Regions from separate parts of the Streptomyces sp. YGL11-2 genome, predicted to be linked through region 1. Evidence: riboswitches for the same ligand, from Rfam matches in the RefSeq annotation. Region 1 holds a riboswitch; each other region holds the start of a gene.

Evidence for each region. A riboswitch is a leader RNA that binds a small molecule or an ion and turns the genes downstream of it on or off. The one in region 1 is predicted to bind cyclic di-AMP.
Region 2: it holds a riboswitch for cyclic di-AMP, as region 1 does, so the genes downstream of both, ACO1BR_RS29285 (M23 family metallopeptidase) here and ACO1BR_RS04555 (M23 family metallopeptidase) in region 1, are expected to answer to the same signal.
Region 3: it holds a riboswitch for cyclic di-AMP, as region 1 does, so the genes downstream of both, ACO1BR_RS11240 (NlpC/P60 family protein) here and ACO1BR_RS04555 (M23 family metallopeptidase) in region 1, are expected to answer to the same signal.
Region 4: it holds a riboswitch for cyclic di-AMP, as region 1 does, so the genes downstream of both, ACO1BR_RS23575 (transglycosylase family protein) here and ACO1BR_RS04555 (M23 family metallopeptidase) in region 1, are expected to answer to the same signal.

The regions. Positions count from the first base shown of each region.
Region 1 covers NZ_JBNHIN010000002.1:484,388-491,707, reverse strand. The annotation lists gene ACO1BR_RS04560 (aldo/keto reductase) at 10-954, opposite strand; gene ACO1BR_RS04555 (M23 family metallopeptidase) at 1,105-2,379, opposite strand; cyclic di-AMP (ydaO/yuaA leader) riboswitch at 2,391-2,535, opposite strand; gene ACO1BR_RS04550 (DUF2332 family protein) at 2,995-4,206, shown strand; gene ACO1BR_RS04545 (PP2C family protein-serine/threonine phosphatase) at 4,306-5,385, opposite strand; tRNA gene ACO1BR_RS04540 (tRNA-Lys) at 5,971-6,043, opposite strand; gene ACO1BR_RS04535 (DEAD/DEAH box helicase) at 6,302-7,320, opposite strand, start outside.
Region 2 covers NZ_JBNHIN010000031.1:80,725-88,044, forward strand. The annotation lists gene ACO1BR_RS29275 (M16 family metallopeptidase) at 103-1,443, shown strand; gene ACO1BR_RS29280 (M16 family metallopeptidase) at 1,482-2,864, shown strand; cyclic di-AMP (ydaO/yuaA leader) riboswitch at 3,216-3,372, shown strand; gene ACO1BR_RS29285 (M23 family metallopeptidase) at 3,385-4,164, shown strand; gene ACO1BR_RS29290 (GntR family transcriptional regulator) at 4,442-5,131, shown strand; gene ACO1BR_RS29295 (HPr family phosphocarrier protein) at 5,548-5,829, opposite strand; gene ACO1BR_RS29300 (GNAT family N-acetyltransferase) at 6,028-7,320, shown strand, end outside.
Region 3 covers NZ_JBNHIN010000007.1:203,697-211,016, reverse strand. The annotation lists gene ACO1BR_RS11255 (alpha/beta hydrolase) at 32-1,156, shown strand; gene ACO1BR_RS11250 (C40 family peptidase) at 1,326-2,237, opposite strand; gene ACO1BR_RS11245 (hypothetical protein) at 2,590-2,943, shown strand; gene ACO1BR_RS11240 (NlpC/P60 family protein) at 3,106-4,233, opposite strand; cyclic di-AMP (ydaO/yuaA leader) riboswitch at 4,242-4,426, opposite strand; gene pcrA (DNA helicase PcrA) at 4,760-7,264, shown strand; gene ACO1BR_RS11230 (peptidoglycan DD-metalloendopeptidase family protein) at 7,295-7,320, opposite strand, start outside.
Region 4 covers NZ_JBNHIN010000021.1:69,731-77,050, forward strand. The annotation lists gene ACO1BR_RS23560 (LysR family transcriptional regulator) at 1-349, shown strand, start outside; gene ACO1BR_RS23565 (cytochrome P450 family protein) at 398-1,753, shown strand; gene ACO1BR_RS23570 (transglycosylase family protein) at 1,984-3,129, shown strand; cyclic di-AMP (ydaO/yuaA leader) riboswitch at 3,380-3,549, shown strand; gene ACO1BR_RS23575 (transglycosylase family protein) at 3,557-4,228, shown strand; gene eno (phosphopyruvate hydratase) at 4,603-5,883, shown strand; gene ACO1BR_RS23585 (FtsB family cell division protein) at 6,054-6,509, shown strand; gene ACO1BR_RS23590 (DUF501 domain-containing protein) at 6,724-7,320, shown strand, end outside.

The sequences.
Region 1 (7,320 bases):
GCGCGGGTGTCAGGCCGACGCCTCCGTGAGGAGGGCCAGTTCGACGTCGGTGAGGGTGAGGTCGGCGACGGCCAGGAGGGTCGGGAGCTGGGCGGCGTTGCGGGCGCTGGCGATGGGGGCCGCGACGGTGGGCCGGGCGGCGAGCCAGGCCAGGGCGACGGTGGCGGGCTCGGCGTCGTGGGCGGCGGCGACCGTGTCGAGGGCCTGGAGGACGCGCCGGCCCCGCTCGGTCTCCAGGTACGCGGCGGCCTTCCCGGAGCGGGCGCTGTCGACGCTGCCGCCCGGCCGGTACTTACCGGTCAGGAAGCCGGAGGCGAGGGCGTAATACGGGACCGCGGCGACGCCGTGGCGGGCCGCCACATCGGCGAGTTCGCCCTCGTAGGTGTCGCGGGAGACCAGGTTGTAGTGCGGCTGGAGCGCCACATAGCGGGCCAGGCCCTCACGGTCGGAGAAGGCCAGCGACTCGTCCAGGCGCCGCGCGGAGATGTTGGACGCGCCGATCTCCCGGACCTTGCCGGCGCGGACCAGCTCGTCGAGGGCGGTCAGGAACTCCGCCACCTCAACCGATTCGTCGTCGTAGTGGGTGTAGTAGAGGTCGATGTGGTCGGTACGGAGACGGGTCAGGGACGCCTCGACCGCGGTCTTGATCGTGGCGGCGGACAGGCCCTTGAGATCCCGGTGGGCACCGACCTTGGTGGCGATGACGACCTGGTCGCGGTTGCCGCGGGCCGCCAGCCAGTTGCCGATGACGGTCTCGGACTCGCCGCCCCTGTGGCCGGGCACCCACATCGAGTACGCGTCGGCGGTATCGATGAAGTTCCCCCCGCCGGCCACGTAGGCGTCGAGCACCCGGAAGGACTCCGCCTCGTCGGCGGTCCAGCCGAAGACGTTGCCCCCGAGGCAGAGCGGGGAGACGGACAGCGAGCCGATGGTCTTGGTGGTGTGGGTCGTCATGCGTCGCTTCAGCGCCGGCGGACGGGGAGATATTCCGCCGGCGGGCGGGAAGTTACTCCGTCGGCGGGCGGGGAGTCGTTCGCCGCCCTCCTCGCCTGCCTCCCCGCAACGCGGCGCTACGCGCATTTCACGGGGGGCGTGCCCCGTACGTCAGACACCGACCCCGTGGTCGCGCAGCCACGGCATCGGATCTGTCGGATCGCCGGCGTCCGGGCGCACCTCCAGGTGGAGGTGCGGGCCGGTGACGTTGCCGGTGGCGCCGACGCGGGCGATCACGTCTCCCGTGGTGACCTTGCCGGAGGTCTTCACCATGGAGGACAGATGGCAGAACCAGAGTTCCGTGCCGTCGTCGAGGGTGAGGACGATGCGGTAGCCGTAGGGACCGGCCCAGCCCGCCTTGGTGATGGTGCCGGAGTGAACCGCCTTGACCAGCGAGCCCGTTGGCGCCGCGAAGTCCTGGCCGGTGTGGTTCGCCGCCCAGTGGTCGCCGGCCTGCCCGAAGCTCGCGGTGAGGGTGTACGAGGAGACCGGGACGACATAGCTCTTCGCCAGTTCGGCGAGGCGGGCGGCCTCCGCCGCCTGGCGCTTGGCCTCCGCCGCCGCCTCCTTCTCGGCAGCAGCGGCCTGCTCCGCCGTCTTCTGGTGCACGGTCGCGTCCTTCGCAGCCTCCTGGATCGCCGAGTGCTCCGCGCTCTCACGCGCTTCCCGGTCCGCGGCGCCCTGCTGGGTATCGGCCTGCTGGAGGATCCGGCTGCGCAGCGCCTCGGCCGCGTCCGTGCCCTGACCGGCTGCGTGGTGCGTCACCCCCGCCTGGGAGAGGGGGCGGGAGGTGCCGGCGGACGCGGGGGCCGAGTCCGCTCCGGCGGCGGACGGGGCGTCCGTACCGGCGGCCGATGCCGCCGCGGTGCCCCCGCCGTCGGAGAGGAGCGAGCCGATGCCGGGCAGCGACGCGGCGTCCGGGAGCTTGCCGGCAAGGTCGTCGGCCATCCCGCCGAGGTCGGGCATCGATATCGGCACCGGCGGCCGGTCCTCGGCCGTGGCCATCCCGCCGGCGCCGACCGCCGCGATGACGCCGACGCCCAGGACCGTACCGCCGCGGGCGAGTCCGCCGCTGCGCTGCTTGGCCACCCGGTGCTTGCCGCGGACGGGGCGGACGGACTCCTCGGTGGGGTTCCACTCCTCCCAGAGGCCGTCGCCCTCGCCGGACGCGCCGTCGTGGGCGGCGGCGAATCCCGAGGTGTCGGCGAATCCCCTGGTGTCGGCGAATCCCGTGGCGTCGGCGGGGCTCTCGCAGGCGTCCCGCCCCTCGCCCGGGTCGGGGAGATCAGTGGCGGGGACGTCGAAGCCGACGACGCCGTCGCGGCGACCCGGACCGGCGAAGTCGTAGGCGGACGGGGCGTGTGGGGCGGGCCTGTTGGACGCCACGGGGGCGCACTCCTTTCCTTCCTTCTCGCCTACCGGGTTAGCTGACGGGTTCGGAGCAGGAAGGTCTCCTACGGGCGCCCCCTGGCGAGAGGCGTCCGATTCACCCCAAGGTGGTGGTTCCCCGGTTCCCTTGGCGCGGTGCTGCGCAATTCCAGGCAGATACGGCGGATTCGGGTGCGCCCCGTCGGGCGACCCGGTGCAGTTCTGGGCAATTCCGCACGGCTCTTTACGGCTCATGACGGCTCTTTACGGCCCTGCAGGACGGGTGCGAGCGAGCAGTTCGGAGTGGTGCGGAGTGGTCCTGGACGTGCGGGAACAGCGCATTCGGGATTCGGCGTCGGCGCGCGGTGCCGCCACTGGCGACGGCTGGGACAACCGCGCTCCGTTATCGGACAGTAATAGAGACGGTGGCGGAATACCAAGCGTTCCCGCGAATCCGCACGGGTTTTGCCCGCGCTCCGTACGAGCCGTGGCATGGGACTTTGGCCGCCGGCGCGGGCGCAGGCGGGGCGAGCTGCCGGCACCGCGCCAGGTGATCTTGCGGTGATGGTGTGTCAGTTGTTATGCGCAGGGACGCCCCGCGGTCACGGAGCGTGAGAGCAGTACGGTCGGATCATGGTCGTCAACGTCGTGAACACCGGGAACGCCGGGAACACCTGGAATACCGGGAACACCGTCAACAGCGCTCAGGCAGTGGCGAATCGGCACCGGGAGTTCTCCCGGCAACAGGCCCGGGGACGTTCCGCCCCACACGAAGAGTTGACCGCACGGATCAGCCAGGACCCCGAATTCTGCGGCCTGCTCTCGGGCTCGCTGCCCGCCGGCGACCGCCGGCAGCCGGAGCTGCTGCTCGCCGCCGTGCGCTATCTCGACGGCCCGCACGCGGAGTTGGGCCCGCGTGACGAGACGGCCTACGGGCGCTGGCGCGAGTGGACGGTCCGGCACTGGGACGAGGTCCGCGCGGTGATCATGCGCCGCGCGCCCCGGACCGGCGAACCGGCCCACTGCGCCGCCCTGCTGCCGCTGCTCGCCCGCCTACCGCAGCCGCTGGCCCTCCTGGAGATCGGCGCATCGGCCGGGTTGTGCCTGTATCCGGACCGATACCGGTACCGGTACTGCCATACCGGGCAGGAGGCGGGCGGTTCCGACTCCAACCCGGGTTCCGGTGCCCGTTCTGGTTCTGGTTCCGGTGCCGGACCGGACGCCGCCGGCCCCCACGGGACGGCGTACGAGGAGGTCGGCGCCCCGGACAGCCCCGTGACCTTCAGCTGCCGTACGAGCGGGGTGGCGGGCGCCGCGAGCGGCGGTACGGTCCCGGCCGGCGCGCTCCCCGACATCGTCTGGCGCGCCGGTATCGACCCGAACCCCCTCGACCCGGTCGGCGAGCCGGACGACCTCCGCTGGCTGCGGGCCCTCGTATGGCCACAGGACGCGGACCGCATGGCGCGGCTGTCGGCGGCCGTCGAGGCGGTCCGGCCGGCGCCGCGCCCTCGTATCGTGCGCGGCGACCTGGTCGGCGAACTGCCCGCGCTGGCCGCCGAGGCGCCGCCGGAGGCCACGCTCGTCGTCTTCCACAGCGCCGTACTGGCCGGCCTTCCGCCCGCCCGGCGCGAGGAGTTCGCGCAGCGCGTGCGGTCGCTGCTCGCCGACCGGGACGGCGGCGGGCACTGGATCTCCCAGGAGCACCACAGCGTGCTGCCCTGGATCACCGCGCCGGAGCACGCGTCCCTCGGCCCGGAGGACGCGGCGCTGCTGACGCTCGCGCTGGACGAGCGCCCGGTGGCCCTCACCGGACCGCAGGGCCGGAGCCTGCACTGGCTCCGGTGACCCGGGAGGACTGGCTCCGGTGACCGGGGAGGCCGTGAGACCCGCGACGACTGCCCCCATCCCTCTTCCCTCCAGGGGCCGTTCCCCCTCCAGGGACCGTTACCCCTCTAGGGGCCGCTGCACCGCCAGGAGCGCCATGTCGTCCGCCGGCGCCCCTCCCGAGTGCCGGGCGACATCGTCGAGCAGCAGCTCCAGGAGGTCGTCGGGCCCGGCGAAGCGCCGGCCGCGCAACCGGCCGCCCGGGTCGTAGAACCGGCCCAGCAGGTCCCGCGCCTCGGTCACCCCGTCGGTGAACAGGAGCAGCAGCGCCCCGGCGGGAAGGAACGTCTCGTCCGACCGGTCCGGCCAGCCGGCCACATCGCTCAGCCCCAGCGGCAGCGCGGGCGAGCTGGGCATCAGCTCCCGCAGCCCGCCGTCGGGGGTGAGCAGCAGAGGGGCCGGGTGTCCGCGGTTCAGGACGCGCACCACGGACCGCTCCCCGGCGGGGACCTCCGCCAGTACGGCGGTGGTGAAGCCCTCGTGCCGGTCGGGCCCCTCGCGCCGCCCGCCCTCCCGTTTGAGCGCACGTTCCAGCCGGCCGGCCACCGCCTCCAGGGTGGCCTCCTGCTCCGCCGCCTCCCGGAAGGCACCGATGAGGACCGCTGCCGCCTCCACGGCCTCCAGGCCCTTGCCCCGCACATCGCCGACGATCATCCGCACCCCGTACGGGGTGTCCTGCACCGCGTAGAGGTCGCCGCCGATCCGGGCGTCGGCCCGCGCGCCCACGTAGCGCGCGGCGACCGCGAGCCCGGCCAACTGCTCCGGCGGCGCGGGCAGCACGGCCCGCTGGGCCGCCTCCGAGACATCCCGTACGGACGCCAGCCGGGCGTCGCTCATCCGCACGACCCGGTTGATGCCGAGCGCCAGCAGCGCCACCACGACGACCGTGACCGCCTCGGTCACCGACTCGTAGTAGTCCTTCTCGCCGTGGTACGTCACGACCCACACCTCGCTGAGGACGGCGGCCACGACGGTGACGGCGGTGGCCCGCAGGGTGTAGAGCGGGGCCGCCACCAGGGGAGCGGCGGAGAGGAACGGAGCCGCGGTGTACTGGGGCGGCGTGACGTAGTCGAAGACCACGCCGCCGACGATCAGCGCGGCCGGCAGCCAGCGCGCCAGGCGGCGGCCGAGCGGGGACATCTGCTCCCGGCGCGCCCGTCTCTCCCGGTCGCCCGTGCGGTATCTGCCACCTCGACGCATCCGCACACGCCTCTTCCCACTCCGTCCACCCGGCCGCGCCCCGCAAGGGCTGCCCCGTCCACGGGGGAGCCCTCGCCTGCGGACGAACGGACACCGTCCCCCAAGGCTTGCCGGTACGGGGACCGGGCGGCGAGTCCTCGGGGTCCGGACGGGTCAATACGAGGGCGCCGGTACGGGGCCTGGGCACGGGGCGGTAAGGGGCCTCGGACGGGCTGGGCGGGGCCGGGTCCGCCTGTACCGACGCACGGCCGGCACCGGGCTCCAGGGACCGGGCTCCGTCCCGGGAGCGTCCGCCGGTCGCCCTGGTCTGCGGCACCGGCTCCGCGGAGCCGAGTCGCGCCGCCGCGCGCCGCATTCCCCTCGCCCGCCCGGCATCTGACGCAGCGCCTGCCGAGCCGTCCGCGCCACGCGGCGCCCGCGCCGGGCCGGGCCGGGCCTGGCCGGAAAAGCGCAACGCCCCGGCCGGTGCGTTCCGGTCGAGGCGCTGAACCGCAGGTCAGGCGGCCTGTCCTGCGAGGGAATCGGTGGGCCATCAGGGGCTCGAACCCTGAACCAATGGATTAAAAGTCCACTGCTCTGCCAATTGAGCTAATGGCCCGCACCGAGCAGCATAGCCCGAGGACGTCCCGCAGCCCGAAGGCATGGGCTATCCGGCCAATCGGCGGCGTGCCGCCACGGGCGCGACCGCGGTGTCCCGGGGGCCGCGAGAGCCTCGGTACGGCCGTCGCGGACGGCTGCCGCACCCGTCCGCCCGTATGCCGCCACCTGCGCCAACGCGCAGGGCCCGTACGGCACTTGCGTACCGTACGGGCCCTGCGGAAGCTATGGCCGAATCTCGGCCGTCGCGCTTCGGGGATCAGCCGTTGCGCTTCCAGCGCGGCTTGTCGTCGCGGCGGCCGAAGGAGCCGGCCGCGCTGCCCGAACCACGGTGGTCGTCACGCCGGGCGTACGGACGGTCGCCGCGGTAGCCGCCGGAGGACGGACGGCCGCTGGAGCGGTCGTCGCGGTTGAACGGGCGGTCGCCGCCGCCGGAGCGGTAACCGCCGGAGGCGCGCCCGCCGGAACGGTCGTCGCGGTTGAACGGACGGCTCGGACGGTCGCCGCGGTCGCGGTTGAAGCCCCGGTCGTCGCGGCGCTCGAACGACCGCCCACCGGAGCGCTCGTCACGGCGGTCACGGTCACGGTCCCGGCCGAAGCCACCACGGTCGTCACGGCGGTCGTCACGACGCTCGAAGGAACGGGCGCCGAAGCGGTCGTCACGGCGGTCACGGTCGCGGCCGAAGCCGCCACGGTCGTCACGGCGGTCCCGCTGGAAGCCGCCCCGGTCGTCGCGACGCTCGTCGCGGCGCTCGAACGACCGCCCACCGGAGCGCTCGTCACGGCGGTCACGGTCACGGTCCCGGCCGAAGCCACCACGGTCGTCACGGCGGTCGTCACGACGCTCGAAGGAACGGGCGCCGAAGCGGTCGTCACGGCGGTCACGGTCACGGTCCCGGCCGAAGCCACCACGGTCGTCACGGCGGTCGTCACGACGCTCGAAGGAACGGGCGCCGAAGCGGTCGTCACGCCGGTCGTCGCGGCGCTCCCGGCGCTCGAAGTTGCCCCGCTCGTCACGGCGGTCGGACGACCGGCGCTCGCCCGTCGCCTGCTCCGGCACCGCGGCCTCGGCCTCGGCCTCCGCCTCCGCGGAAGCCTGGGCGGTCGCCGCCAGCGCCTCCGCCGGGTCCTCACCGCGCTCGCGGGCGGCGCGGGCGGTCAGCCGGTCCGCCTCCTCGCGCAGTTCGGCGGCGCGGCGCTGGAGCCGCTCCAGCTCGCGGGTCAGCGTGCCGACCTCGCGCTCCGCCTGCTTGGCGGAGTTGTTGGCCGACTCGGCCT
Region 2 (7,320 bases), on a different contig from region 1:
GCACGTTCGGGGCCTTCCTCACGGGAACTTCGCCAGATGCCGACGCGGTTGCATACAGTGACAGAACTTCCTCGCAAGCGGATCGAAGGGACGTACATGCCCATGGGTCACACGGCCACAGAACAAGCCGGCTCCGGCGGCCTGACAGCGACCGAGCACCGGCTGGCCAATGGCCTGCGCGTGGTGCTCTCCGAAGACCACCTGACGCCGGTGGCGGCGGTCTGCCTGTGGTACGACGTCGGCTCGCGCCACGAGGTCAAGGGCCGTACCGGCCTGGCTCACCTCTTCGAGCACCTGATGTTCCAGGGTTCCGCACAGGTCAAGGGCAACGGCCACTTCGAGCTCGTCCAGGGCGCCGGCGGCTCGCTCAACGGGACCACGAGCTTCGAGCGGACCAACTACTTCGAGACCATGCCGGCCCACGAGCTGGAGCTCGCCCTCTGGCTGGAGGCGGACCGCATGGGCTCGCTGCTCACGGCCCTCGACGAGGAGTCCCTGGAGAACCAGCGCGACGTCGTCAAGAACGAGCGCCGCCAGCGCTACGACAACGTCCCCTACGGCACGGCCTTCGAGAAGCTGACGGCCATGGCGTACCCGGAGGGCCACCCGTACCACCACACCCCCATCGGGTCGATGGCCGATCTCGACGCGGCCTCCCTGGAGGACGCGCGGGCCTTCTTCCGCACGTACTACGCACCCAACAACGCCGTCCTCTCGATCGTCGGCGACATCGACTCCGAGCAGACGCTGGCCTGGGTCGAGAAGTACTTCGGCTCGATCCCGTCGCACGACGGCAAGCAGCCGCCGCGCGACGGCAGCCTGCCCGAGACCATCGGCAGCCAGCTGCGCACCGTCGTCGAGGAGGACGTCCCCTCCCGCGCCCTGATGGCGGCCTACCGCCTTCCGCACGACGGCACCCGTGAGGCGGACGCCGCCGACCTCGCGCTCACCGTCCTGGGCGGCGGCGAGTCCTCCCGCCTGTACAACCGCCTGGTGCGCCGCGACCGCACCGCCGTCGCCGCGGGCTTCGGCCTGCTGCGGCTGTCGGGCGCGCCCTCGCTGGGCTGGCTGGACGTGAAGACGTCCGGCGGTGTGGAGGTCGCCGCCATCGAGGCCGCGGTCGACGAGGAGCTGGCGCGCTTCGCCGACGAGGGGCCGACCCCGGAAGAGATGGAGCGGGCCCAGGCCCAGCTGGAGCGCGAATGGCTGGACCGCCTCGCGACGGTCAGCGGCCGTGCGGACGAACTGTGCCGCTTCGCCGTCCTGTTCGGCGACCCGCAGCTCGCGCTGACCGCTGTGCAGCGCGTCCTGGAGATCTCCCCGCTGGAAGTGCAGGCGGTCGCCAAGGCCCGGCTGCGCCCCGACAACCGCGCCGTGCTCGTCTACGAGCCCACCGAGCAGACCGACGCCGCCGACACCGAGGAAGAGGAGGCGGCGCAGTGAACGACGCCACCACCCGCGACGACGCCCCCGTGAGCACCATGGACTTCCACCCGCAGCCCCAGGGGGGCGCGCCCAAGCCGTGGGCGTTCCCGGCCCCCGAGCGCAGCCAATTGCCCAACGGTCTCACCCTCCTGACCAGCCACCGCCCCGGCCAGCAGGTCGTCGCCGTCGAGATCAACCTCGTCGCCCCGCTGGACGCCGAGCCCGAGGGCCTGGACGGCGTCGCCACGATCATGGCGCGCGCCCTGTCGGAGGGCACCGACAAGCACACCGCCGAGGAGTTCGCCGCCGAGCTGGAGCGCTGCGGCGCCACTCTGGACGCGCACGCCGACCACCCCGGCGTACGGGTCTCCTTGGAGGTCCCGGCCTCCCGGCTGCCGCGGGCGCTCGCCCTGCTCGCCGACGCGCTGCGCGCCCCCGCCTTCCCGGACAGCGAGATCGAGCGGCTGGTCCGCAACCGCCTCGACGAGATCCCGCACGAGCTCGCCAACCCGGCGCGGCGCGCCGCGATGGCGCTGTCCAAGGAGCTGTTCCCGGCCACCGCCCGGATGTCCCGGCCCCGCCAGGGCACCGAGGAGACCGTGGCGCGCATCGACGCCGGGGCCGTCCGAGCCTTCTACGACGCGCATGTGCGGCCCGCCGCGAGCACCGCCGTCATCGTCGGCGACTTCACCGGCGTCGACCTGGCCGCGGTCCTCGCCGACACCCTGGGCGCCTGGACCGGATCCACCGCCGAGCCGCTGAAGCCCGCGCCGATCGTCGCCGACGACAGCGGCCGGGTGGTGATCGTGGACCGCCCCGGCGCCGTTCAGACGCAGCTGCTCATCGGCCGGACCGGACCCGACCGGCACGACCGGGTGTGGCCCGCGCAGGTGCTCGGCACGTACTGCCTGGGCGGCACGCTCACCTCCCGACTGGACCGTGTGCTGCGGGAGGAGAAGGGCTACACCTACGGGGTGCGTGCCTTCGGGCAGGTGCTGCGGTCCTCCGCACCCTCGTCCCCCGAGGGCGCCACGGGTGCCTCGCTGCTGGCCATCAGCGGCTCGGTGGACACCGCCTCCACGGGACCGGCCCTTGAGGACCTGTGGACGGTGCTGCGCACCCTCGCGGCAGAGGGGCTGACCGACGCCGAACGCGATGTCGCGGTGCAGAACCTCGTCGGCGTCGCGCCGCTGAAGTACGAGACCGCGGCGGCCGTCGCCGGCACGCTCGCCGACCAGGTGGAGCAGCACCTCCCGGACGACTTCCAGGCGCAGTTGTACGTCCGCCTCGCGGAGACCGGCACGGTCGAGGCGACCGCGGCGGCCGTCAGCGCGTTCCCGGTGGACCGCCTGGTGACGGTCCTGGTGGGCGACGCGGAGCAGATCGTGGAGCCCGTCAAGACACTGGGGATCGGCGAGGTGACGGTCGTCGGCGGCTAGCGTCCGCCGGCATGACGCCCGTCATGTGACGGCTGGTCACTTGGCGACAAAGCGGCTCCCGTGGTGGTCACCCGCCACGGGAGCCGTCGCATGTCCGCCGCCGGCCGCAGCGAGCCCGCTGCCCGTTTCCACGTGTCACCGTGCTCCCGTCGGACGGGCACGCCGCGTGTTCCGTGCGTACCGCCGGCCCGCGTTGCCGGTCCGTGCCGCTGATGTCCCGTCCCGCGCTGCTGGTTGCCCTTCCGAGGTGTGGCGTCCCGCACAAACAGCCGATTCTGTTTGCCGATTGAAAGTTGTCCCGTTTAGCGTCGGTCCGGCTGTTCGTCACAAGACCGCCACAACAGTGGCACCGGACAGCCATCGCCGAGTCCCCGTACGGCGCGAGCCAGGGGAGCCGGGGACCCACATGTCCCTTGGGGTGAATCGGGCCCCTCTCCGGAGGAGCCCGTAGGAGACCTTCCTGCTCCGAACCCGTCAGCTAACCCGGTAGGCGAGAGGGAAGGAAAGGACCAGCCAGTACATGGCGTTCACCCGTGCCACCGGGAAGCACCGCCGTGCGAGCCGCACCGCTCGTACGACCCGCAACATCGCCGGCATAGCCACCTTCGCGGCCTCCGGTGTCGTCGCTTCCATGGCGTCGCCCGCGCTGGCCGCCACCGGCGAGGCCGCGCACCACGACACCGGACTCCAGCAGGCCGTCGTCGTGGGTGACGAGCTCGCCGGCCGGATCGAGGCCCAGGCCGACGCGCAGCAGGCGGCAGCCGAGGCCGCCGCCGCGAAGGCGAAGGCCGAGGCCGAGGCCAAGCGGCGCGCCGAGGAGGCCAAGAAGAAGGCCGAGGCGGAGCGGGCGGCCAAGGAGCGCGCCGCCCGCGAGGCCGAGCGCAAGCGCCTCAACACCTTCGTCGCCCCTGTGGACGGCTCCTACGTCTCCACCCCGTACAAGGCGTCGAGCGGCCTGTGGTCCTCGGGCAGCCACACCGGTATCGACTTCCACGCCGCCTACGGGACGTCCGTCCACGCCGTGGGCTCGGGCACCGTCGTGGAGGCCGGCTGGGGCGGTGCGTACGGCAACAACATCGTGATCAAGATGAACGACGGTACGTACACCCAATACGGTCACCTGTCGTCCATCGGCGTCTCCGTCGGCCAGACCGTCACCCCCGGCCAGCAGATCGCCCTCTCCGGCAACACCGGCAACACCACCGGTCCGCACCTCCACTTCGAGGCCCGCACCGGCCCCGAGTACGGCTCGGACATCGACCCCGTCGCCTACCTCCGCTCGCACGGCGTGAGCGTCTGACCTCCCGCCGCATCGCGCGTCCCCCAGGAGCCTCGGCCCGCCCCCCACGCGGGCCGGGGCTCCGCCGTATCCGCCGCATCCGGTCGTATCCGCCGTCGCCGTCTCCGCAGGGCCGGGTGTCCGGCCGGTCCACCGGCCACTGGACCTCCGCCGCATCGGCCAAAAAATATCGATAAATTCACGGCATCCGCAGGAAACCTCGTCCTGGTCGAATAGAGTCGAGGGAAAGGCGCCGATCGGCGGCGTTTTCGAGGGGAATACGGCGGAGGCACGGACGATGCGAGGCCACATTTCCGCGCATGCGGTGTGCACAGCGATTCGCGACGATATCGTCTCCGGCGTGCTCGCGCCGGGAAGCCGGCTGATCGAGGACATTCTCGCCGCGCGTTACGGAGTCTCCAGAGTCCCGGTGCGCGAAGCGCTGCGCACCCTCCAGTCCGAGGGCTTCGTCACCACCCGCCACCACGCGGGCGCCTGTGTCGCCGAACCGACCGAGCAGGAAGCCGCCGACCTCCTGGACATCCGTGCCCTCCTGGAGCCGATGGGCGCCGCCCGCGCGGCCGTCCGCCGCAGCCCCGCCCACCTCAAGGTGCTCCGCGGCCTGGTGCGGCTCGGCCGGGAGCGCGCCCGGCACGGCCACCCCGCGGATCTGCGCCAACTGGACGGCTGGTTCCACGAAACGCTCGCCCAGGCGGCCGGCAGCCCCAGCCTGACGGCGCTGCTCACCCAGCTGCGGCGCAAGATCGAGTGGATGTACGTCGTGGAGCCGACGGCCCGGGTCGCCGACGCCTGGGACGAGCACGGTGCCGTACTGGACGCGGTGGCGCGGAGCGATGCCGATCGGGCCCGTGCCCTGATGGCGGCTCACATCGAGCGCTCCCTTCCGGTGCACCGGCTGCGGCGCCCCGCCGCGGCGGCCGTGAGCGATTCGAAACGGCCCGTCAACACGGCGCGTGCGCGGAATTAACACGCGGGCCGTATACAAAGAGGTGCGGAAAGACTCTTGAGTGGGCCGCAATGACTCCTGTGCGGGCCGGAATGCGTTTCTGTATTTCCGTGCGGCATGTCGGGGGGATGGGGTAGGCGCATCCGGTATTCCGTCGATTTCGCCCGAGGTGGTCGTTGATTCTCGCGGGATGTTATTTCCCGTGAGCTTAATTTCCGCGTCGTTCGGTCCGGATATCCGCTTCCCGTATTCGCCGGCGGTCCCGTGATCGGCCAGAGGTCCCGCCATGCCGGCCCTGTGTGCCGAGTACCGGACCGCGGACAGCGAGACGGCCCCGTCGCGGCGACCGTGTCCGGTCGTCGCGGCGGGGCCGCATCGGCGGAAGTCCCGGCGGGCCCGGCGGGTGCGAGCGGGGCCGCGGAGGGCTTCGAGTGGTCTCAGACGGTCTCGGGGAGCTCTTCCAGGCCCTCCGTGACCAGCTTGGCCAGGCGGTCGAGTGCAGCCTCGGCGCCCTCGGCGTCAGAGGCGAGCACGATCTCCTCGCCGCCCTGGGCGCCCAGGCCGAGCACGGCGAGCATGGAGGCCGCGTTGACGGGGTTGCCATCGGCCTTGGCGATCGTCATGGGGACACCGGACGCGGTGGCCGCACGGACGAAGATCGACGCGGGGCGGGCGTGCAGGCCCTCGGCCCAACCGACATTGACGCGGCGCTCAGCCATGGTGTTGCCCTTCAAGTCGTGACTGTTGTCTAGACCAGTCTCTCACGCTGTGGGCGGTGCTCCCACAGTCCTTCGTCCTGACCTCCAGGTCCGGCTTCCCGGCCGTATCTCCCGGCCGTTCGACCCGCCGGAGACGGCCCTGCGGCCGAGCGTACGCACGCCGAGCCGGCTGTCAGTGCCCGGCCGTACGCTGTCGGCATGCAGACGCCGCCTGATCATGCGTACCCGACCCACTGGGAAGCCGATGTGGTGCTGCGCGACGGCGGGACGGCGCGCATCCGCCCCATCACGCCCGACGACGCCGAGCGGCTGGTCTCCTTCTACGAGCAGGTCTCGGACGAGTCGAAGTACTACCGCTTCTTCGCGCCCTACCCCCGTCTGTCCGACCGCGACGTCCACCGTTTCACCCACCACGACTACGTGGACCGCGTCGGCCTGGCCGCCACCGTGGGCGGCGAGTTCATCGCCACCGTCCGCTACGACCGGATCGACGACCGGGGCCTGCCCGCCAAGAGCCCCGACGACGACCAGGCCGAGGTCGCCTTCCTGGTCCAGGACGCCCACCAGGGCCGTGGTGTCGCCTCCGCCCTCCTGGAGCACATCGCGGCGGTCGCCAGGGAGCGCGGCATCCGCCGGTTCGCCGCCGAGGTGCTGCCCGCCAACTCCAAGATGATCAAGGTCTTCACGGACGCCGGCTACACCCAGAAGCGCACCTTCGAGGACGGCGTGGTCCGCCTGGAGTTCGACCTCGAACCGACCGAGCAGTCGATGGCCGTGATGCGCGGCCGGGAGCAGCGCGCCGAAGCACGCTCCGTCCAGCGGCTGCTCGCCCCCGGTTCGGTCGCCGTCATCGGCACCGGCCGCGCCCCCGGCGGCGTCGGCCGCACCGCGCTGCGCCACGTCCTCGACTCCGGCTTCACCGGCCGCCTGTACGCCGTCAACCACGCCTTCCCCGAAGACCTGCGGCTCCTGGAGCCGGAGGGCGTCCCCGCGGCCCGTACGCTGCGCGAGATCACCGAGCCGGTCGATCTGGCCGTCATCGCCGTCCCCGCGGCCGGCGTCCCCGACGTGGTCCGCGACTGCGGCGAACACGGCGTCCAGGGGGTGCTGATCCTCTCCTCCGGTTACGCCGAGGCCGGCCCCGAGGGCCGTGAGAGGCAGCGCGCGCTGCTCCGTCAGGCCCGCTCCTACGGCATGCGCCTCATCGGGCCCAACGCCTTCGGCCTGATCAACACTGCCCCCGACGCCCGGCTGAACGCCTCCCTCGCTCCCCGGATGCCCGGCGCCGGCCGGATCGGCCTGTTCACCCAGTCCGGCGCCATCGGCATCGCCCTCCTCAGCGGACTGCACGCGCGCGGCCCCGGTGACGGCGGTATCGCGGGCATCTCCGCCTTCGTCTCGGCCGGCAACCGCGCCGACGTCTCCGGCAACGACCTCCTCCAGTACTGGTACGACGACCCAGACACCGACGTCGCGATCCTCTATCTGGAG
Region 3 (7,320 bases), on a different contig from region 1:
TTCGTGTTTACGTCCTGGAAACGAGATCCCGATGAGCCTGACGGGCACTCCCTTCTTTCTCTTCGCGCTCCTGCTGCTGATCGTCGCCTTCGTCCTGCCGTTCGCGGTGTGGGGCCGCGTGGCCGGACCGCCCGCGGTGAGAGGGATCGCGCGGCTGCTGATGCTGCTGTTCGCGCAGGTCACCGCCATCACGGTGGTCTTCCTCCTGGTCAACAACGCCAACAACCTCTACGACAACTGGGGCGACCTGCTCGGCACCGGCAACCACATCGACGCGGCCCGTAATCTCGGCCCGGACGGCCTGGGCGGCAAGAACCTCCACGACCAGCCCAAGGTCCACCAGCAGTTCCGGCCGGCCGACGACCCGGTGGTGGGCCCCAACGTCCAGATGACCGACCTCAAGGGCCAGATCTCGGGCGTCAACGGCGAGGTCTACGTCTGGCTGCCGCCGCAGTACAACGACCCCGCGTACAAGGACAAGAAGTTCCCGGTGGTCGAGCTGCTGCCCGGCTACCCCGGGTCCTCGAAGTCCTGGCTGGGGTCGCTGAAGGTGGCCCAGCAGCTCACGCCGCTGATGCAGAGCGGTGCCGTCAAGCCGTTCATCCTGGTGTCGCCGCGGACCAACGTGCTGCCCAACGCCGACAGTGGATGCGTCAACATCCCCGGCAAGGTCAACGCCGACAGCTGGCTGACCGTCGACGTCCGCCAGATGATCATCGACAACTTCCGGGCCGGCGACAAGCCGGACGCCTGGGGCCTGGCCGGCTACTCGGCCGGTGCGCACTGCTCCGCCAAGCTCGCGCTGGCCCACCCGGACCGCTTCCGCGCCGCGGTCGCCATGTCCGGCTACAACGACCCGGCCATCGAGCCGGACTCGCTCGCCGGCAAGGACCCGAAGCTGCGCGCCGAGACCAACCCGATGCACATCCTGAAGGCCGCCAACGACGCCGGGAAGCCGCCCCGTACGGCGCTGTACATCTCCGGTGCGGCGGCCGACGGCTACTCGGCCGGCATGGGCCTCAAGCAGATCGCGAAGCAGCCGACGACGGTGAACGTCCAGATGATCCCGGCGAGTGCCGGCGGCCACACCGTGCCGGTGTGGAAGCGCCAAGTTCCGGAGATCTTCCGCTGGTTCGGGCTGTTCCTGCGGGCCTGACCGCCCGCGGGGCAGTGGCCCGCGGCCCGGGAAGCGAGCGTGATCAAGGGCCTTTCCGCCGGATCCGGCGGACAGGCCCTTCGCGCGTTCCGGGGCCCGGAGGAGGGGCTTGGGGAGGCGGGTGTGGGGGAGGTGCTCTGCAAGGTGTCTGCGGGCGGTCGGGCAGACCCTAGGCCGGGCGGGTCGCTCCGGCGAACGGCAGCTGGTCGATCGGAGCGATGCGCACCGGTGCTCCAGGGTGCGGGGCGTGGATCATCCTGCCGCCGCCGACGTAGATCCCGACGTGGCTGATGCCGGAGTGGAAGAACACCAGGTCGCCGGGGGCGAGTTGGGACCGGTCGACGCGGGGGCCCGCGTTGATCTGGGTGTAGGTGGTGCGGGGCAGGGTGACACTGCCGGACTTCCAGGCGGCCTGGACCAGCCCTGAGCAGTCGTACGCGGACGGGCCGGTCGCGCCCCATGCATAGGGCTTACCGAGCGCGGCATAGGCGAAGGCGACGGCCCGGGCGGCTCGGGGGTCGGGGGTGGTCGCTCGTCGCCGCTGTTCCGGGCCCGAGTGGTCGCGCAGGTCCTCGGCGGTCCCCAACGCCGGGACGACGGCGCTCCGTTGGCCTACGAGCGCGGTCCCGGCCCCCGGCAGGCGCCCCCTGGCGGTCCCGGCCTCCGGCAGGTGATTGCCGGCGACGGCTCCGGTCTCCGGCAGGCGGCTCCTGGCCGCCCCGGTCTCCGGCAGGTGTGCCGTGGTGGCCTCGGGCTCCTCCCGGTGTTCCGGGTTGGTCCCGGCCCGGCGGTGGAGCCGGTGGACGCTGCCGAGCCGGCGCGCGTGACCGGCCACCGCGGTCACCTGGTGGCTGCCCGTACGCTCCAGGACCGTGGCGCCGTCCAGGCAGCGCTGCGGGTCCGCGGACAGTGGCGGCCGTACGGTCGGCGGCTGTACGGCCGGGGCCGCTCCCGTGCGGTGCCGGGTGGCGGCGGTGGTGCCGGGCTCGGCCCGGCCGGGGCCGTCGAGGGCGGTGAGGGCGGCGTCCGTGAGGGCCGGCGGGGCGGCGGTGCGGACTCGGATCATGCGGTGCGACGCCACGGGGGCCGTCACTTCCTTCCCTCGGGGAGCGGACGCGTCAAGGTGACCGCGACCATGACGGCGGCCGAGACCGGGACGGCGGTCGGGGCCGTGATGGCGACCGGGGCCGTCATCGATGAGCCGTGAGCGATGACGGACGGTGCGCCGGCGGTTGCCTGAGGGAGGACGCTAGGCGCGGACGTCACGGGAGGGCGCCGGGTTGCCCGGCATTGTTCGTTTCCGACCGTTGAGCTTGCGAGGGTGACCGGGGATTCGGCGCCGGGCGGCCGGGAGCGGCCTGCCGTGACCGATGCGGTGATTGCAGGCGCCCTGCCGGAAAGGCCGTGCTAAGGGACGGCTACGATCCACCACTATGGACGTAGTAATCAATATCTTCGTCGCCCTCCACATCATCGGTATCGCCGCCCTGCTCGGCGGTTTCCTGACCCAGATGAAGGCGATGGGCGCGGGCACCGCCCGCTTCGTGCCGGGCATGCTGCACGGTGCGCTGACGATGCTGGTCACCGGCGTCGCGCTGGTCGGCCTGAACCAGATGCAGGACCACTCGGTCAACAACATCAAGATCGGCATCAAGATGGCCGTCCTGGTGGTGATCCTGGCGCTGGTCTACGTCAAGCGGGACGAGGAGAAGATCGCCAAGCCGCTCTTCGGCGCGGTCGGCGGGCTCACGATGCTCAACATCTTCATCGCGGTGCTCTGGACCTGAGTCATCGCGGTCCGCCGGAGCCGAGCCCCCGGCGGATCCGGCTGCGGTGCCCGCCGCAGAGACGACTCACCGCGCGGTCATCCCGCTCCGTACCCGGAGGCGGAGGATGGCCGCGCGGTGGCGTGTGGGGGGCGTGGGGGGGAGAAGGGGGGCGTGGGCCCGTCAGCTGAGCCGGACGCTTCCGTAGATCGGCATGTAGTAGATCGACTCGACGCGGACGCTGGCGCCCGGGTGCGGGGCGTGGATCATCTGGCCGTTGCCGATGTACATCCCGACGTGGCTGATGTCGCTGAAGAAGAACACCAGGTCACCGGGCTGGAGGTCGCTGGTGGAGACCCGGGTGCCGGCATTGACCTGGTCCCAGGTCGTCCGCGGCAGATCGACTCCGGCGGCTCGATACGCGGCCTGCGTCAGGCCCGAGCAGTCGTAGGAGCTCGGTCCGGTGGCGCCCCACACGTACGGCTTGCCTATCTGGGCGCGGGCGAAAGCGAGCGCCTCCGCGGCCTTGCTGGAGGAACTGCTGCCGGACGATCCCGATCCCGAGCCGGTGCTCGAACCGCCGCTGGGCTGCTGCTGCTTCTGGGCGGCCTGCTGGCGCGCCAGTTCCGCGGCCTTGCGCTGGGCCTCCTGCTCCTTCTGGCGCTCCAGTTCCGCGAGCCGCGCCTTCTCCTGGGCGGTCAGCCGGGACAGCAGCTGCCGGGCCTCGGCCAGTTTGGCCTGCACGGACTGCTTGCTCTCCTTGAGGGACTCCTGGGACTGCTGGAGACTCTCCAGGCTGCGGGTCGCCTCGGCCCGCTGCCGTGCCGCCGACGCGGCCTCCTGCTCGTAGGCGGTGACGGTCTGCTTCTGCCGGCCGGTCAGCCGCTCCATGAGGTGGTTGCGGTCGACGAACTGCTGCGGGTCCTTGGCGAGCATCAGCTGCGCCGTCGGGTTCATGCCGCCCGTCTGGTACTGGGCCGAGGCGAAGGTGCCCAGCTCGCGCCGGGACTGGTTCATCTTCTCCGCGCGCTTGGCGGCCTCGTCGAGCAGGCGGTTCACGGTCCGCTGCTGACTGTCCGCCTTCTCCTTGGCGGCGTTGTACTTCTGGGTGGCGACCTCGGCCTGCTGGTAGAGGCCGTCGACCTTCTGCTTGACGTCCTCGATGGACGGCTTCGGTGACGTGGGGGCCGCGTTGGCGGTCTGCGAGAGCAGGGTCACCGAGGCGAGGGCGGCGGTGGTGAGCCCGGCGGCCGTGCGGCGGCTGCCGGGCGAGGTGAGTATGTGGGTTCGCGGCTTGCGGTGCGACGCCAAGGCCGGCGACTCCTTCCGTGGACCGCCTACCGGGTTAGCTGTCGGGTTCGGGCGGTGGCGCTGACGGAAGGCTTGCCCTACGGTCCGTACGTCCGCCTGGCGACGGCCGTACCGATCGATTCACCCCGGTGGTGCTGGTGGGTCCCCGGCTCCGGGTGCCTGGTGGCAGGGCCGGACTCGGCGGAGGCGGCCCGTGCGGACGCTCTCGTTCGCGGGGAGGCGGGCTGCCCGAACGAGACGGTAGCCAACCCGTGTGGCCCCTGTGAAGGCTGATGTTCGATATGCCCGAAACCTTTTCGTTATCTGAACTCGGCTCCGGTTTCCCTGCGGTGGAAGTCGCCTGCGGGCGGCCCATTCCGAGCCAGGGCTGATACGGTCACCGGTTGCGCCGCGTAAGGAAGGAACCGGGACCGCGCCCCGCACGAGCCCCGCAGGGTCGCCGCCGGGACCTCCGCGCCGCACTTCCCCGCGGCAATCGGCCACTCCGCAACCGCTTGTCAGTGCGGCGGCCTAGACTCGGTTGGCGATGAGCAGCCTCTTTGACGACAGCTTCCTGGCGGACCTCGGGCCCTCGGACGAGGAGCCCCCGCCGCCCCCCGAGGACGAGCACGGCCCGGCCCCGGAGGAGATGCCCGCCGACCTCTTCGGCGGCAGGTTCGACGCGCCCGTGTCCAGGGAGGCGTACTACCGCGACGGCGCCGCCCGCCCGGCCCTCGACGCGGCGGCGCTCCTGGAGGGGCTCAACGACCAGCAGAAGGCGGCCGTGGTGCACACCGGCGGCCCGCTGCTGATCGTCGCCGGCGCCGGTTCCGGCAAGACCCGGGTGCTGACCCACCGCATCGCGCATCTGCTTGCCGAGCGTCATGTCCACCCCGGCCAGATCCTCGCGATCACCTTCACCAACAAGGCCGCCGGTGAGATGAAGGAGCGTGTGGCGGACCTGGTCGGCCCGCGGGCCAACGCCATGTGGGTCTCCACCTTCCACAGCGCCTGCGTCCGGATCCTGCGCCGCGAGTCCAAGAAGCTCGGCTTCACGTCGTCCTTCTCGATCTACGACGCGGCCGACTCCAAGCGCCTGATGGCCCTGGTCTGCCGCGATCTGGATCTGGACCCCAAGCGCTTCCCGCCCAAGTCCTTCAGCGCGAAGATCTCCAACCTCAAGAACGAGCTCATCGACGAGGAGAGCTTCGCCGGGACGGCCGCCGACGGTTTCGAGAAGACCCTGGCCGAGGCGTACGCGATGTACCAGGCGCGGCTCCGCGAGGCCAACGCCCTGGACTTCGACGACATCATCATGACGACGGTCAACCTGCTCCAGGCCTTCCCGGACGTCGCCGAGCACTACCGCCGCCGCTTCCGCCACGTCCTCGTCGACGAGTACCAGGACACCAACCACGCCCAGTACACCCTCGTCCGCGAGCTGGTCGGCCCGGGCACGGCCGAGACGCCCGCCGCCGAGCTGTGCGTGGTCGGCGACGCCGACCAGTCGATCTACGCCTTCCGCGGCGCCACGATCCGCAACATCCTCCAGTTCGAGGAGGACTACCCCGACGCGACCACGATCCTGCTGGAGCAGAACTACCGCTCCTCCCAGACGATCCTCTCGGCCGCCAACGCCGTCATCGAGCGCAACGAGAACCGCCGCCCCAAGAACCTCTGGACGGACGCCGGCGCCGGCGCCAAGATCACCGGCTATGTCGCCGACACCGAGCACGACGAGGCCCAGTTCGTCGCCGACGAGATCGACCGGCTCACCGACGCCGGCGACGCCAAGGCCGGCGACGTCGCCGTCTTCTACCGCACCAACGCCCAGTCCCGGGTCTTCGAGGAGATCTTCATCCGGGTCGGGCTGCCCTACAAGGTCGTCGGCGGCGTGCGCTTCTACGAGCGCAAAGAGGTCCGCGACATCCTCGCCTACCTCCGGGTGCTCGCCAACCCCGAGGACACCGTCCCGCTGCGCCGGATCCTCAACGTCCCCAAGCGCGGCATCGGCGAGCGCGCCGAGGCCATGATCGACGCCCTGTCCGCGCGCGAGAAGATCACCTTCCCGCAGGCGCTGCGCCGCGTCGACGAGGCGTACGGGATGGCCGCCCGCTCCGCCAACGCCGTCAAGCGGTTCAACGTCCTGATGGAGGAGCTGCGCACGATCGTGGAGTCCGGGGCCGGCCCCGCCACGATCCTGGAGGCGGTCCTGGAGCGCACGGGCTATCTGGCCGAACTCCAGGCGTCCACCGACCCCCAGGACGAGACCCGGATCGAGAACCTCCAGGAACTCGCCTCCGTGGCCCTGGAGTTCGAGCAGGATCGCGGTGCGGAGGAGGAGCCGGAGGCCGGCGCCCCCGGCCCCGGGACGCTCGCCGAGTTCCTGGAGCAGGTCGCGCTGGTAGCCGACTCCGACCAGATCCCGGACGAGGACGAGGAAGGCGCCGGCGTCATCACCCTCATGACGCTGCACACCGCCAAGGGCCTGGAGTTCCCGGTCGTCTTCCTGACCGGCATGGAGGACGGCGTCTTCCCGCACATGCGCTCGCTGGGCCAGACCAAGGAGCTGGAGGAGGAGCGCCGACTGGCGTACGTCGGCATCACGCGCGCCCGCGAGCGGCTCTACGTCACCCGCTCGACGATGCGCAGCGCCTGGGGTCAGCCCTCGTACAACCCGGCCTCGCGCTTCCTGGAGGAGATCCCGGACGACCATGTGGAGTGGCGGCGGCTGTCTCCTCTGGGCTCCGGCCCGGCGACACCGTCCGCCTCGATGGGCGGCCTCTCGTCCGGCGGCGGCTTCGGCGGGGGCGTCGGCTCCTCGCTGTCGTCCGCGCGCTCCAAGGGGCCGAGCGGTTTCTCCACCCGGCGCGCCAAGGACCGCCAAGTGGTCTCGCTGGCTGTCGGCGACCGCGTCACCCACGACAGCTTCGGACTCGGCACGGTCGTCGGCGTCAAGGGCAGCGGCGACAACGCCGAGGCGACGATCGACTTCGGCGGCGAGAAGCCGAAGCGGCTGCTGCTGCGGTACGCGCCGGTCGAGAAGCTGTAGCGCCCGCGGGCGACGTCAAGAGCCGCGGCCTCAGTACGGGTTGAGGTCGTGGCTCC
Region 4 (7,320 bases), on a different contig from region 1:
GCTGGCCGGGCGGGAGTGGACGACGCTGGCGCGGGTGGCGCGCGAGACGTTCGTCGACTACGCCGAGGGCTCGGCGGCCCGCCGCCAGCGCGAGGAGGCGTTCCGGGCGGCGGGGCTGACGTCGGAGGTGGCGTTCGAGGTGACCACCGTGGAGTTCCTGGCGAAGCTGGTCCGGGCCGGGCTCGGCGTCGGCATGGTGCCGGAGGAGTTCGCCCGGAAGCTGACCGGGCTGCACACGGTGCGGGTACGGCCCGCGCCGGAGCGCACCGAGCGGGTGGTGTGGAGCGGGCTGGGGCCGTCGCCGGCCGCGGCGGCGTTCCTGGCGGGGCTGGGCGTCGAGCCGGGGTGAGGCCCATGGGTGGGGCGGTGCGGGTGGGGCAGCGGTTACGGTCGATATGTGCAGCAGACGTCCGACGCCCACCCCGACGCCCACCTCGACGCCCCGCCCGCCGGTGAGCCCGCGGGCTGTCCCGCCGCTTCCGTGGCCACCCCCGCGCCCGACCTCTTCACCTGGGAGTTCGCCGCCGACCCGTACCCGGCGTACGCCTGGCTGCGGGAGCATGCGCCGGTGCACCGGACGGCGTTGCCGAGCGGTGTCGAGGCGTGGCTGGTCACCCGCTACGCGGACGCCCGGCAGGCGCTCGCCGACGCACGGCTGTCCAAGAACCCGGTGCACCACTCCGAGGCGGCCCACGGCAAGGGCCGGATCGGCATCCCGGGTGAGCGCAGCGCGAATCTGATGACGCATCTGCTGAACATCGACCCGCCGGACCACACCCGGCTGCGCCGCCTGGTCTCGAAGGCGTTCACCCCCCGCCGGGTCGCCGAATTCGCGCCGCGCATACAGGAGTTGACGGACCATCTGGTCGACGGCTTCGCGGCCCGGGGGAGCGCGGACCTGATCCACGAGTTCGCCTTCCCGCTGCCGATCTACGCGATCTGCGACCTGCTCGGCGTCCCGCCCGAGGACCAGGACGACTTCCGCGACTGGGCGGGCATGATGCTGCGACACACCAAAGCCGGGTCCGGCGGGGGGCCGCGCGGCGGCGTCGCCCGCTCGGTGAAGAAGATGCGCACGTACCTGGCCGAGCTGATCCACAGCAAGCGGGCCGGCCTGGGTGCGACGGCCGCCCCGGACGAGGACCTGATCTCCGGCCTGATCCGCGCCTCCGACCACGGCGAGCACCTCACCGAGAACGAGGCCGCGGCGATGGCCTTCATCCTGCTCTTCGCCGGTTTCGAGACCACCGTCAACCTCATCGGCAACGGCACCTACGCGCTGCTGCGCCACCCCGCCCAGCGCGAGCTGCTCCAGAAGTCGATGGCGGCCGGCGACACCGAACTGCTCGCCACCGGCATCGAGGAGCTGCTGCGCTACGACGGTCCCGTGGAGCTGGCCACCTGGCGGTTCGCGACCCGGGACCTGACGCTGGGCGGGCAGCGGATCGCCGAGGGGGACCCGGTGCTCGTGGTGCTGGCCGCCGCCGACCGCGACCCGGCGCGGTTCACCGAGCCGGACGTCCTCGACCTCACCCGGCGTGACAACCCGCACCTGGGATACGGGCACGGGATCCACTACTGCCTCGGTGCGCCGCTGGCCCGCCTCGAAGGGCAGACCGCACTCGCCACCCTGCTGACCCGGCTCCCGGACATCCGGCTTGCGGCGGAACCGGATGATTTGCGCTGGCGCGGCGGGCTCATCATGCGCGGACTGCGGTCCCTGCCGGTGGAGTTCACGCCGAACGGCCGCTGACCGGCGAAGGTCGACGAGCCCAGCCGAACCTGACATGACGTCAGCTGCGTGACCTACGCGTGATCTCCACTACACCGACTTGTGACTACCCGTGACCCCGGCTACCTTTCCACGGACGATCGCGGTCGAATGTTCGACCGGCGGCCGGACCGACGGCAGGACCCGGCGGACCGGCCGGGGCCACTGTGGCGCCGATCCGACAACTCAACCGCCGCGCGAAAGGCAACCGCATGCGTTCCGGGAACGGCCGGCATCGTCGACCCCGTCAAGCACCGGCCATTTTTGTCACGGCAGGAGTAACCGGCGCGGGCCTCGCCCTGCCGCTGTTCGCCGCCAGCGGCGCCCACGCCGCCGACACCGCCACCTGGGACAAGGTCGCCCAGTGCGAGAGCGGTGGGGTGTGGAGCGCGAACGCGGGCAACGGCTTCTACGGCGGCCTGCAGCTCACCCAGGAGATGTGGGACGGCTACGGCGGCTCGGCCTACGCCTCCCGCCCCGACCTCGCCAGCCGCGCCCAGCAGATCGCCGTGGCCGAGGCCATACTCGACGACCGCGGCCCGGACGCCTTCCCCGGCTGCGCGGCCAACGCCGGCCTCACCAAGGACGGCCGGACGCCGGACGTCGACCCCGGCAGCACGACCAGGCCCTCCCCGCGCCCGTCGCACTCGCACACCGCCGACCCCTCCGACGGGTCGGACGACGACTCGGGCACCGCCGGCCCGTCCGGTTCGGCGCCCGGACCCGACACCCCGGGCTCCACGGACGCTGGCGACCAGGGCGATCAGGGTGGCCAGGGCAACCAGGGCGACCGCGGAAACCATGGCGACAAGGGCAACCGGGGCGACCACGGCAACAAGGGGGACAAGGGGAACAAGGGCGATAAGGGCGATCGCCCTGCCGACCCCACCACGGACCCCACCACCGACCCCACCGGCCCGTCGGCGACCCCGTCGCCGTCCGGTACGGCCTCTCCCGGGCCCGGCGACGGCCGGCCGGCCCCGTCCGTGCCGCCCGGCCGGGGCAAGCACCGCGGCGCCCCGGACGACGGCGAGGGCAAGGGTGACGGCAGGAACGGCAGCGGTGACGGCGGCAAGGGTCGCGGCACCGGCGCGGGCCCGGACGAGGACCGGGGCGACGACCCCGCCGGCTCCCCGGGCGGCCACGCCTCCCGCGGCGGTGACGCGCACGGCACGCCCCCGGCGGGTGCCGACCGGTACCTCGTACGTCCCGGTGACACCCTGTCAGCGATCGCCGGGAGCCATGACCTGCCCGGCGGCTGGCCCGCGCTCTACGCGCACAACAAGGACGTCGTCGGCGCCGACGCGGACCTGATTCGCCCAGGTCAGCTGCTCGATCTCGGGCACGGGGAAGGGTAGTTACCGGCGGTTCGTCCGGTTTCTCCAAAGTGAGACAAGGCTCTCGTTGCGGGGGGTGGGTCCTGGCCCGCCCCCCGTTGCCATACCGGTGCCGACCTGCGGAAATGTGACCTGCGATGATCAAAAACGGTCAACTTGGTTCAGAACATGGGGTTTGAACACCAAGCGGGTTACTGCTTACGGTCGGGACCGCTCGCCAAAGCGGGCTCTGCGATCGCACGCCGAATCCTGCCGGCGGTCGGAGGCAACCGACGCGCAAGCGCCGAAGGCAGGAGCGGGGGACCCAAGGTAGGTGCCGGCCCCGCCCGTGAAAGCGGGTCAGCCGGCTTGGGGTGAAGCCGTGTGTGCAGCACACACGGCCGGGCAACTCACATGGCCCGAACCCGACAGCTCACCTCGTAGGCGTCGGTGAGGAAACGAACGCACCATGCTGATCAACAAGGGCAAGCACCGTCGCAGCTCCAAGGCCGTCCGCGTCGCCACCCTGGCCGGTGTCGCCGGTGCCGCCGTCGCCGTCCCGCTGATGGGCGCCACCTCCGCCTCCGCGGCCTCGGTCGCCACCTGGGACAAGGTCGCCCAGTGCGAGTCCGGCGGCAACTGGTCGATCAACACCGGTAACGGCTACTACGGTGGCCTGCAGTTCTCGAACTCCAGCTGGGCCGCCGCCGGTGGCACCAAGTACGCGGCCCGCGCCGACCTGGCCACCAAGGACCAGCAGATCGCCGTCGCCGAGAAGCTGCTCGCCATCCAGGGCCCGGGTGCCTGGTCCTGCGCCGGCGCCGGCAACCTGACCGCCGGTGGCCCGGCCGCCAACGTCGACGCGTCCGGCTCCGCCGTCAAGAAGAGCCAGGGCACCACCGAGACCCGCAAGAAGACCGAGGGCACCACCAAGAAGTCCGCCCCGGTCCGCGAGAAGGCCCAGCCGGCCCCGCAGCACTCGCACCGCTCCGGCGAGACCTACACCGTGAAGTCCGGTGACACCCTCGCCAAGATCGCCAAGGCGCACGGCACCAACTGGAAGGCGCTGTACGCGGCCAACAAGTCCGTCGTCGGCGGCAACCCGAACCTCATCTTCCCGGGCCAGAAGCTCAGCATCTGAGCCGCTTCGGCCGGCCCGGCCGTCTGAGCCGAACGTGAGCCGGACCCGATCCGGACCGGCCGTCCGAGCCTGCCCCGCCCCGGCGCGTACTTCCCCCGAGCGCGCCGCGGCGGGGCTTCTCCATGACGTCATGACGTCGCGTCCCTGACGTCGCGTCCCTGACGTCGCGTCCGTGACATCGCGCAGCCCGCCCGACGGGCGCCTTCCGCCGCTTTCCCCGCTCAGCGAACAATGCACCCAAACATTCCGTGAACTGGGCCTTTGGCCTGCTTGTTGGGTTTTTCCGTCCCACGGAGCGGGCCGAGGGCGAGCGGATCCGCCCGGGGCCGTTAGGCTCGTGCTGCAGAACTCCAGACACCCATGAAGGAGACAACGTGCCGTCCATCGACGTCGTCGTAGCCCGCGAAATTCTCGACTCGCGAGGTAATCCCACGGTCGAGGTCGAGGTCGGCCTCGACGACGGCAGCACCGGCCGTGCCGGCGTGCCGTCCGGTGCCTCGACCGGCGCCTTCGAGGCCATCGAGCTTCGCGACGGCGACCCGAACCGCTACCTGGGCAAGGGTGTGGAGAAGGCCGTCCTCGCCGTCATCGAGCAGATCGGCCCGGAGCTGGTCGGCTACGACGCGACCGAGCAGCGGCTGATCGACCAGGCGATGTTCGACCTGGACGCCACCGACAACAAGGGCTCGCTCGGTGCCAACGCCATCCTCGGCGTCTCCCTCGCCGTCGCGCACGCCGCCGCCGAGGCCAGCGACCTGCCGCTGTTCCGCTACCTGGGCGGCCCGAACGCGCACATCCTGCCCGTCCCGATGATGAACATCCTGAACGGCGGCTCGCACGCCGACTCCAACGTGGACATCCAGGAGTTCATGATCGCCCCGATCGGCGCGGAGTCCTTCTCCGAGGCGCTGCGCTGGGGCGCGGAGGTCTACCACACCCTCAAGAAGGTCCTCAAGGAGCGCGGCCTGTCCACCGGCCTCGGCGACGAGGGCGGCTTCGCGCCCAACCTCGGCTCCAACCGCGAGGCACTCGACCTCATCCTGGAGGCCATCAAGCAGGCCGGCTACGCCCCCGGCCAGGACATCGCGCTGGCGCTGGACGTCGCCGCCTCCGAGTTCTACAAGGACGGCAAGTACCAGTTCGAGGGCAAGGACCGCTCGGCCGCCGAGATGACCGAGTACTACGAGGAGCTGGTGGCGGCCTACCCGCTCGTCTCCATCGAGGACCCGCTGTTCGAGGACGACTGGGCCGGCTGGAAGGTCATCACCGACAGGCTCGGCGCCAAGGTGCAGCTGGTCGGCGACGACCTCTTCGTCACCAACCCGGAGCGCCTGGCCCGCGGCATCGAGGAGGGCTCCGCCAACGCCCTGCTGGTGAAGGTCAACCAGATCGGCTCGCTGACCGAGACCCTGGACGCCGTCGAGCTGGCCCAGCGCAACGGCTTCAAGTGCATGATGTCGCACCGTTCCGGCGAGACCGAGGACGTCACCATCGCCGACCTCGCCGTCGCCACCAACTGCGGCCAGATCAAGACCGGCGCCCCGGCCCGCTCCGAGCGCGTCGCCAAGTACAACCAGCTGCTGCGCATCGAGGAGATCCTCGACGACGCCGCGGTCTACGCGGGCCGCAGCGCCTTCCCGCGTTTCAAGGGCTGACGCCCTGAAACGCTCGGCGGTCCGCCGCTTCAAGGGCTGACGGCCGCAGCCGCGGCAGCGTCCGTACGTCTTCCGTCCGTCCCCGGCACCGGTCCCGTACCGTTGCCGGGGACGTACGTCGTTGTGGCGACACGGCGGCACGACGGAATCTGAAGGGGAGGCGAGGCCACGTGCCCGCGGACCGGTTCTCCACCGCGACCCGGCTCAAGGCGCTCGGCGAACAGGCCGCCGCCCGCGTCTACCGCGCGAAGCGGCGCCCCCGACGCAACCGCCTCACCGGCCGTGCCGCCCTGCTCGCGCTGGTGATGTGCTCCCTGGTCGTCGCCCTCGCCTACCCGATAAGGCAGTACATCTCCCAGCGTTCGGACATCGCCGACCAGCGCCGCAAGGCCCAGGACGCCGGCGCCGAGCTGAACCGGCTGCGCGACGAGAAGGCCCGCTGGCAGGATCCGGAGTTCGTCCGGCAGCAGGCCCGCCGGCACCTGCACTACGTCATGCCGGGCGAGACCGCCTACACCGTCCAGGACGGATCCGGCGTGCACGCGGCACAGAAGGGGGCGGCGGCGACGCAGCCGCCCTGGTACGAGAAGCTGTGGGACGGTGTCGACGCCGCGGACCAGCGGTAGGCCCTGGCCGCTGGGCCGGGGACCCGGCCCTGGCTCATCGGACAGGCCCCAGCCCGTACTGTCGACACCGGGACCGTCCGCACGGTCCCGCCCGCACGACCCCCGCGGTGGTACGCACCGGGCCCGGCGGCCGGCCGGCCCCGCGGGGCGGTCCGCCGCCCCGCCCGGCACCGCCGCCACCGGACAGAACCCGCCGCCCTCACCGAAAGCGCCCATGGAAACGCCTCCGCCCCAGACCGAGCCCACCGAGCCCACCGCCGCGGACATCGCCGCCTTCAAGGAGCAGCTCGGCCGCCCGCCGCGCGGCCTGCGCGCCATCGCCCACCGCTGCCCCTGCGGGCAGCCGGACGTCGTCGAGACCGCGCCGCGCCTGGAGGACGGCACGCCCTTCCCCACGCTCTACTACCTCACCTGCCCGCGCGCGGCCTCCGCGATCGGCACGCTGGAGGCCGACGGCGTGATGAAGGAGATGACCGAGCGGCTGGCCACCGACCCGGAGCTGGCCGCCGCCTACCGCGCGGCCCACGAGGACTACATCCGGCGCCGGGACGCCATCGAGGTGCTCCAGGGTTTCCCGAGCGCGGGCGGGATGCCCGACCGGGTCAAGTGCCTGCATGTGCTCGTCGGCCACTCGCTGGCGGCCGGCCCCGGCGTCAACCCGCTCGGCGACGAGGCCCTCGCGATGCTCCCGGAGTGGTGGCGCAAGGGCCCGTGCGTGTCCCCCTGCGGCGACGCCCCGGAGGACGCGCAGTCCCCGGCCGCCGCGACCCGGTACACCTCGGAAACCTCCGACGCCCCCGAAGGAGACGCC